One region of the Promicromonospora sp. Marseille-Q5078 genome, then DNA from elsewhere that is predicted to be linked to it. Evidence: riboswitches for the same ligand, from Rfam matches in the RefSeq annotation. Region 1 holds a riboswitch; the other holds the start of a gene.
What was found. Region 1 has a riboswitch for FMN ahead of ribD (bifunctional diaminohydroxyphosphoribosylaminopyrimidine deaminase/5-amino-6-(5-phosphoribosylamino)uracil reductase RibD). Riboswitches for the same ligand answer to the same signal wherever they lie in the genome.
Positions count from the first base shown of each region.

Region 2: another riboswitch for FMN. It lies ahead of pnuC (nicotinamide riboside transporter PnuC); the one in region 1 lies ahead of ribD (bifunctional diaminohydroxyphosphoribosylaminopyrimidine deaminase/5-amino-6-(5-phosphoribosylamino)uracil reductase RibD).

Region 1 is NZ_JBNPQG010000001.1:2,268,161-2,272,556, reverse strand. Features, by position in the region: gene ACQFYA_RS10475 (bifunctional 3,4-dihydroxy-2-butanone-4-phosphate synthase/GTP cyclohydrolase II) at 1-396, opposite strand, end outside; gene ACQFYA_RS10470 (riboflavin synthase) at 393-1,019, opposite strand; gene ribD (bifunctional diaminohydroxyphosphoribosylaminopyrimidine deaminase/5-amino-6-(5-phosphoribosylamino)uracil reductase RibD) at 1,023-2,117, opposite strand; FMN riboswitch at 2,258-2,387, opposite strand; gene ACQFYA_RS10460 (YfbO family protein) at 2,486-2,926, opposite strand; gene ACQFYA_RS10455 (hypothetical protein) at 2,969-4,021, opposite strand; gene der (ribosome biogenesis GTPase Der) at 4,040-4,396, opposite strand, start outside.
Region 2 is NZ_JBNPQG010000001.1:3,968,863-3,973,258, forward strand. Features, by position in the region: gene ACQFYA_RS18250 (class I SAM-dependent methyltransferase) at 1-425, shown strand, start outside; gene ACQFYA_RS18255 (TetR/AcrR family transcriptional regulator) at 436-1,254, shown strand; FMN riboswitch at 1,364-1,495, shown strand; gene pnuC (nicotinamide riboside transporter PnuC) at 1,623-2,336, shown strand; gene ACQFYA_RS18265 (hypothetical protein) at 2,343-3,029, opposite strand; gene ACQFYA_RS18270 (histidine phosphatase family protein) at 3,071-3,598, shown strand; gene ACQFYA_RS18275 (acyl-CoA dehydrogenase family protein) at 3,669-4,396, opposite strand, start outside.

The sequences.
Region 1 (4,396 bases):
CAGCCGCGCGGTGCGGGCCCGGTCGGCGCCGGAGATGCCCGTCGTCACGCCGTGGGCGGCGTCCACCGTCACGGTGTACGCGGTGCGGTAGGCGTCCTGGTTGGCCTCGACCATGAGCGGCAGGCCGAGGCGGTCGAGCGTCTCGCCCGCCACGCCCACGCACACCAGGCCGCTCGTGTGCCGCACGAGGAACCCCATCAGCTCGGGGGTAGCGGCGTCGGCGGCGAGGATCAGGTCGCCCTCGTTCTCGCGGTCGGCGTCGTCGGCGACGACGACGGGCCGCCCCGCGGCGACGTCGGCGATCGCTCGCGCGACGCGCTCGACCACCGCGCCCGTGCCCGTCCCAGTGCTCGTGCCCGCCGCGGCGCTCGTCGGCGGGACCGTCCGCGCGGTCATCGCGCCGCCCCCGCCGCGAGGAGCCCGTGCGCGAGGTGACGCTCCACGTACTTGCTCAGCACGTCGACCTCGAGGTTGACCTGCTCCCCCACGGCACGCCGGCCGAGCGTCGTGCGCGCCCGCGTCTCCGGGATGAGGCTCACCGTGAACGACGCGCCCCCGGCCTGCACCACGGTGAGGCTCACGCCGTCGACCGCGGTCGAGCCCTGCGCCACGACGTACCGCGCGAGATCGGCCGGCAGGGCGATCTCGACGACCTCCCATTGCGTGCCCGCCGTACGCGAGAGCACCGTGCCGACGCCGTCGACGTGCCCCTGCACGACGTGCCCGCCGAGCCGCCCGCCGGCCGCGAGCGCCCGCTCGAGGTTCACGCGGTCGCCGGGGATCCGCGCCCCGAGACTGGTGCGCTCGAGCGTCTCCGCCATGAGGTCGGCGGTCCAGGCCGGGCGGCCCCCGTCGTCCCCGATCGACGCGACGGTGAGGCAGCAGCCGTCGACGGCGATCGAGTCGCCCAGCCGGGTGCCGTCCAGCACCGCGTCCGCCGCGACGGTCAGGCGGGCCCCGTCGGCGTGCTCGCGCACGGCCACGACGGTGCCGAGCTCCTCCACGATGCCGGTGAACATGGCTCAGCTCTCCTTCCGCGGCCGCAGGGTGAGCCGCACGGTGGGGGTGTCGGTGGGGTCGGCCGGGTCCCGCTGCAGGACCACGACGTCGAGGAGGTCGAGGCGCGCGGCGTCGGCGATGGTGCCGATCCCGAGGTCCGCCACGGCGGACGCCCCGACCCCGAGCAGCACCGGCGCGACGTACGCCACGACGTCGTCGACGAGGCCGGCGCGCCAGAAGGCGGCGGCGAGGGCGGGGCCGCCCTCGAGCAGCACGTGCCGGTGCTCGCGGTACCAGAGCAGGTCCAGCACCTCGTGCGGGTCGTGCGTGCGCAGGTGCGCGACCGACTCGCCGGCGGCCGCGGCCCGCGCCAGGCGGGACGACGCGGGCAGGTCGCGCAGGCCGACGACGACCCGCTCCGGCTGCTGGCCCGTCAGGGGCGCGTGCCGCACGGTGAGGTCGGGGTCGTCGGCGAGGGCGGTGCCGGTGCCGATCACGACGGCGTCCACCCCGGCGCGCAGGCGGTGCACGTCGTGCCGGGCGGCGCGCCCGGTGATCCAGCGCGAGGTGCCGTCCGCGGCCGCGGCCCGGCCGTCGAGGGTGCTCGCGAGCTTCCACGTCACCACCGGGCGGCCGAGCTCGAGCGCGCGGGTCCACGTCGCGTTGAGCGCGCGGGCCTCGTCGGCCAGCACGCCGCCGAGGACGTCGACGCCGCTGGCACGCAGGCGGGCAGCGCCGCCCGACGCGGCCGGGTTCGGGTCGTGCTGGGCGTGCACGACGCGCGCCACGCCCGCCTCCAGCAGGGCGTCGACGCACGGGCCGGTGCGGCCGTGGTGGTTGCAGGGCTCGAGGGTGACGACGGCGGTCGCGCCCCGCGCGGCGCCCGGGCCGCGCGACTCGACGGCGCGCCGCAGCGCTTCGACCTCCGCGTGGGGCGTGCCCGCCCCGCGGTGGAAGCCCTCGGCGATCGTCGCGCCGTCGGCGTCCAGGAGGACGCACCCCACGCGCGGGTTGGGTCCGCGGGCGGGGACCTGGGCGGCGAGCGCCAGCGCGCGCTGCATCGCGGCGCGCTCGACCCTGGTGGCACCCGTCGCCGGGGTTCCGGCGGGCTGCGTCATCTTCCTGCCCCTGTCGTCCGGTCGCGGACCCGGGGGTGCAGGAAGGCTGGGTCGGACGTGCTCGCACCGACCGGTCGCGTGCCTCCACGGTGGGCGGCGCCGGCCCACGCGGGGCCGGGTACGGACCGGACGGGGAGCCGTCGCGTGCGCTTCCCATCCGGACTTTGACCGTCGGTCCAGGAGTTCCACCTGGTCAACCGGTCACAGGATGTGACCGGGTCGCGGACTGTTACCGCCGGCTCGGAATTTCACCGACCCCAGAGCACGCGAGCATTTCGCTCGTCATCGCCGACCGTGCCACGCCGCACGCGGCCATGGCAAGCCCGCGTGGTGCACGTCACCCACCGGCCCGCGGCGCCGTCGCGGGGTCAGTCCCAGACGAGGGACAGCACACGGTGGCCGACGGGCACGTCCGGCACGTCGGTGAACCAGTCGTCGGGGTACACGTACCCCGCGACCACGCCGTCGGCCTGCAGCTCGTCCGCGCCGACGAGCTCCTCGACCTCCTCGGGGACGAGCGTCGCGCACACGGCGACGGCCTCGGCGGCGATCCAGTCCCCGTCGTCCTCCACGGACTCCTCGTGCAGCTCGACCCGCACCCAGGCGACGCCCTCCTGGGCGGCCAGGCGCTCGAGGCGGCGCCGGATCTCGGCGAGCGGCGGACGCCCGTCGCCCCACTGGTTCGGGGCGAGCGACTCCTCGTCGTCGTTGTCGTCGAAGAACTCGGCGAGCGTCAGCAGCGGGAGGCGCCGGTCCTCGCCGTCGTCGGCGGCACCGGAGCGCCGGTCCAGCTCGTCGCGGGTGATCACCGCTCCGACACTAGGCCGTCCGGGCCGGGCCCGCGACGGCGGTCAGCGGCTCTGTGTCCGGGCCGGCCGGGTGGTGCGCCGCTCGTCGTCCCGCCCGAGGGCGACGCCGAGCGCAGCGAGCACCAGCAGGTCCGCGACCAGCCCGGCGACGGCCACCCACTGCACGGCCCGGAACGCGAGGAGCTGCGTGACGAGCAGGCTGACGAGCACGCCGCGGCGCACCCACACCGCGCCCGCGCGGTGGTCGGCCGACCCCACGAGGATCCCCCGCACCACGCAGGCCACCGTCGCGGCGACGGCCACGAGGATGCCGGCGCCGACCCAGGCCGGCACGTCGACCGCCCCGACCAGCACGCGCACCCCGACCACCGCCGACCCGGCAGCGGTGGTCAGCACGGCGAGGATCACGAGCGTGGCGGCCCATCGGCGCTCCATCGCCTCCCCGAACCACGCGGACGCCCGTCGCACCAGGGCGCGGACGGGGTCGGGCACGGCCACGTCGTCGCGGGGCACGGCCTCCACCAGCGCCGCCACCTCGTCCGCGCCCGGCTCGCCGCGCCCGCGCGCCACGAGGGTCCGCGCCTCCTCGCGTTCGGCGTCGGTGAACCCGCCCGCGACGCCGGCAACTGCGCGGTCCGTCGCCACGGCGAGTAACTCCGCCGGGTGGCGCGCCCGCCGCCCGTGCAACGCCTCGACCAGCAGCACGAGCGCCACGACGACCGCGTAGATGAGGGCCGCCGTCGGCGCGTAGAAGTAGTCGTTGTCGGAGGTGACGAACTTGCCGATCTCGTCGACGAACAGGCCGAAGCCGAGCCCGCCGAGCACGGCGCCCAGCGACCGCGGCGCCGGGCCGACCCACGACAGCAGCACGACCACGGCGAGCGCCATGCCGAGCCCGCCCCAGAGCACGTGCGCGACGTGCAGCCCGCCGCCGCCGACCTGCGGGTACCCCGAGGCCGCGAGGAGGAACCGCGTCACCAGCACCGTCGCCACCGTGACCACGAGGAACGTCACCAGGTGGCGGACGGCGGAGGTGTCGCGCGCCGCGCCCAGGCGCAGCAGGCGACCCCTGGAGGCGAGCGGACCGGCGCTCATCGGCGCCTCATCGGCGGCTCATCGGCGGCGCTTCTCCCGCACCCGCACGCTGATCTCGATGGGCGAGCCCTCGAAGCCGAAGGTCTCGCGCAGGCGGCGCTCGATGAACCGGCGGTACCCGGCCTCGATGAACCCCGTGGCGAAGATGACGAACCGCGGCGGCCGCGTGGACGCCTGCGTGCCGAACAGGATGCGCGGCTGCTTGCCGCCGCGCAGCGGGTGCGGGTGCGCGGCCACGAGCTCGCCGAGGAAGGCGTTGAGGCGGCCCGTGGGGATACGCATGTCCCACGACTCCAGCGACGTCTCGAGGGCGTGCGTCAGCCGGTCGGTGTGCCAGCCCGTGCGGGCCGAGACGTTGACCCGCGGCGCCCACTG
Region 2 (4,396 bases), 1.7 Mb from region 1:
ACGCCGCGGAGCTCGCCGTCGCGCAGCCGTACGACGCGGCCTTCGCCTTCGAGTGCGTGCACGACCTGCCCCGCCCGGCGGCCGTCCTGGAGGCGGTGCGGCGGGCGATGAAGCCCGACGGCGTGGTGGTGGTCATGGACGAGTCCGTGGCCGAGGAGTTCCACGCCCCGGCCGACGACGTCGACCGCCTCATGTACGGCTACAGCCTGTTCGTGTGCCTGCCGGACGGCCTGTCCACGAGCCCGTCGGCGGGCACCGGCACCGTGATGCGGCCGGCGACGCTGCGCCGCTACGCGCGGGCGGCGGGGTACTCCGGCGTCGAGGTGCTGCCCGTCGACGACTTCGGCTTCTTCCGCTTCTACCGGCTGCTGCTCGGGTCCGAAGGAGGGCGGACGTCGCGCGGACGAGGCGTGCCGCCGGAGTAACCTCCCAGGCATGACCGCCGTCCGGACGCACACCCACGCCCAGGCCGTCGACGCCGCGATCGACCTCTTCTCCCGGCAGGGCTACGAGCAGACCACCGTCGAGGAGATCGCCGACGCGGCCCGCGTCAGCCGTGCCACCTTCTTCCGCCGCTTCCGCTCGAAGGACGACGTGGTCTTCGCCGACCACGAGCTGCTCCTCGAGGAGGTGGTGGTCATGCTCGCCGAGACGCGGCCCGAGGCGCGCGCCAGCGAGGAGTCCGGCCGCGCGCCCGAGCGGGCGTGGGACCCGGCCACGGACCCGTACCTCGAGGTGTGCCGCGCGGCGCGGCTCGTCTTCGACCACCACGTCGGGCAGCGCGAGACGTCGATCGCCCGGCACCAGCTGCTGCAGCAGGTGCCCGCGCTGCGGGACCGCGAGCTCGTCACGACGCACCGCTACGAGCGCGCCTTCACCGCCTACCTGCGCGACACGCTCCCCCCGGACCGCTCCACCACGACGATGTCGATCGCGTTCGCCGCGTCCGTCGTCGCGGTGCACAACGCGATCCTGCGGCGCTGGCTGCGCAACCCCCACCTCGACCTGCGGCCCGAGCTCGAGGAGGCGTTCCTCGACCTGCGCCGGGCCGCCGTCTCCCCGTTCCCGCACACCGACGACACCCCCGCGACGACGACGGTGGCGGAGCCGGTGCCCGTCGACGCCGGGACCGACTCCGGCGGCCACGTCAGCACCACGACCGGCACGGACGGGCGGCGCGTCGTGGTGACCGTGCTGGAGCCCGGCGCCGGCCCGGACGACGTCGCCCGCGCCGTCCGCGACGCGCTGGCCTGACGCCCGCCGGTCGAGACGGTCACGCGGCCGCAACACGAGGGGAATGCGCCTGTGGCATCCTGCGTTGTGCAGGACGCCGCCGGGACCTCCGGCGGTGAGAGACACGCACGTACGTGCTCCGGGGTCGGTGAAATTCCGAGCCGGCGGTGACAGCCCGCGACCCGGTCTCCCTCGGGAGACCGGCTGATCTGGTGGAACTCCAGGGCCGACGGTCAAAGTCCGGATGGGAGGAAGCACGTGCGGCACGCGCCCGGCGACGGGTGGGTGCCGCCGGGCGTCGTGTCGTCGACGGCGGCCCCCACCGGGCCGCCCCGGCGCACGTCAGCCCTCACCCCGGATGCCGCACCTCGGGACCGGGAGAGTGAACGATGGACGTGATCGACACGTTCTTCAACGCCACGCTGACCATCGGCGACCAGGCGCTGCTGTGGCGCGAGATCGTGGGCAACCTGTTCGGGCTCGCCTCCGCGCTGGGCGGCATGCGCCGCAAGGTGTGGGCGTGGCCCGTCGGCATCGTCGGCAACCTCGTCCTCTTCACGGTCTTCATGGGCTCGTGGTTCGGCGACACCAGCCGCGCGGACATGCTCGGTCAGGCCGGCCGCCAGGTGATGTTCCTGATCGTGTCGATCTACGGCTGGGTGCAGTGGCGCCGCACGCAGCGCGCGGACCTCGAGGTCCGCGCCGACGGCAAGATCCCCGCCGAGGGCGGCACTGCGGTGCACCCGCACTGGGCGTCGGGGCGGCAGCGGGTCGGGATCGTCGTGGCGATGGTCGCCGGCACGGCGCTGCTCACCCCGCTGTTCCGCGCCCTCGGCTCCTATGAGCCGGTGTGGTCGGACGCCTGGATCTTCATGGGCTCCCTCATCGCCACCTACGGGATGGCCAAGGGCTGGGTCGAGTTCTGGCTCGTCTGGGTCGCGGTGGACGTCGTCGGCGTGCCGCTGCTCTGGTCGGCGGGGTACTACGCCACGGCGTTGATGTATGTCTTCTACGGCGTGTTCACGCTGGTCGGCTTCTTCGTCTGGTGGCGCATCCACCGCCGCGAGCAGGCGCAGACCGGCTCGACCGTCGCGGCGCCCTGACCCGAATCAGTCGTCTCCGTCGAGGACGGTCGACGGCGTGGCGCGCCGGGCCTCGAGCCGTTCCTCGGCCAGGACGCCGTCGACCAGGTCCACCGGGCCGCCGAGCGCCACCTCGACCGTGCAGATGGGCATCCCGAGGAACCACGACCGGTCCTCGGGCCAGACGTGCGAGGGCAGCTCGACCACGTCGTGGAGCGCGGTGACCGACCGAGGCGTCCCCGTCCACACGTGGTAGTCCCGGTGCGGCAGCTTCAGGCGTTCGACGGACGGCCGCGCGACGAGCCGGGCGAGCAGGTCCTCCTCCGCCTCACGCCGGGCCTCGGCGAGCTCCTCGGCGGTCGGCTGCGGCCCGTCCGGGTCCCACGCGAGCCCGACGGCCGTCCCGGACGACCGCACGCCGCCCCCGCGGTCGTACAACGACGGCCACCCCTCCCACAACGTGCCGTGCACGTGCTGCTCCCCCGTCCACGCGGCGAGCACGCCGAGCAGCACGTCGATGCGCTCGGAGGCCGCGTCCGGGTCGAAATCGCCGTCGTCGTCCCAGCCCAACGGGACGACGGCGTACGCGGCGTACGCCTGCGGCACGGCGTGGCCGAGCGTCGGCCCGAACTCCCCCAGCAACGGCGCGATCCACTCACCCGCGCGCGGGTCGTCGTCCCACCGGGCGCCCGCGCGGGCGAGGTCGTCGCTCATGGCGCTCGACCCTACGCAGCCGGTGGGTCACGATCGACCCGATGAACGACCACCCGACGCGGATCACCCTGGTCCGGCACGCGGCGCCCGAGGTCTCCGGCGAGATACCTCCGGGCGCCTGGCCGCTCTCTCGCGCCGGTCGCGCGGCCGCCCACGACCTCCGCCTGCCCGGCGGCGCGCGCGCCGTCGCGAGCGACGAACGCAAGGCGATCGAGACGCTGAGCCTCGCGCTCGGCGTCGCCGTTGTCCCCACGGACCCGCGGTTCGGGGAGGTCCGGCGCCCTCCCGAGCCCGTCGCCCCCGGCTTCCGGGAGGCACGCCGCGCCTGGGTCGAGGGCGCCCTCGACGCGCGGCACTTCGGCTGGGAGGCCCCGGACGTCGCGGCGCGCCGGTTCGACGACGCAGTGCGGGAGCACGCCCTCGGGCACGACCTCGTCGTCGCGACGCACGGCATGGTGCTCACCGCGTGGCTCGTCTCGATCGGCCGGCTGGCTCCAGGCCCCGATGCGGGCGGGTTCTGGGTGCGACTAGGGCTCCCCGACGTCGTCCCCGTCGCCCTCGGCCCCTGAACGGCCGCGCACGACGACGGGGACCCGCGCGGCTGCGCGGTTCCCCGTGGTCGTGCTGGAGGTGCGCGGGTCAGGCGAAGGCGGAGACCCCGGTGATGTCGCGGCCGACGATGAGCGCCTGCATCGACTCGGTGCCCTCGTAGGTGTGCAGGGCCTCGATGTCGGCGAAGTGCCGCGCGACGCGGTTGCCGAGCAGGATGCCGTTGCCGCCGAGCATGTCGCGGGCGATGGACGCGACCTCGCGCGCCTGGCGCGTCGTCGTGTACTTCGCGAGCGACGCCTGCTCGCCGGTGAGGGTGCCGGCGTCGGCGAGGCGGGTGATCTGCGCGACCAGCAGCTGCATCTGCGTGACCAGCGACAGCATGCGGGTCAGCCGCTCCTGCACCATCTGGTTCTTGGCCAGCGGTCGGCCGAACTGGATGCGCTGCGTCGCGTAGGCGGCGGCCGCCTCGTAGCAGGCGACGGCGTGGCCGACGGCGGACCAGGCGACGGCGAGGCGCGTCGCGAAGAGCACGGCGGCGGTCGCCTTGAACGACGTCGCGCGGGGCAGGGCGGCGCTCGCGGGGACGAACACGTCGTCGAGCACGATGTGCGCCTGCCAGATGGCGCGGAGCGAGACCTTGCCCTCGATCGTGGTGGCGGCGTAGCCGGGAGCGTCCTGCGGGACGACGAAGCCGTGCACCTGGTTGTCGCCGTCGTCGCCGACGAGACGGGCCCAGACGACGGTGATGTCGCCGCAGGAGCCGAAGCCGATCCACTTCTTCTCGCCGTCGATGACGTAGCCCTCGATGCCGTCGC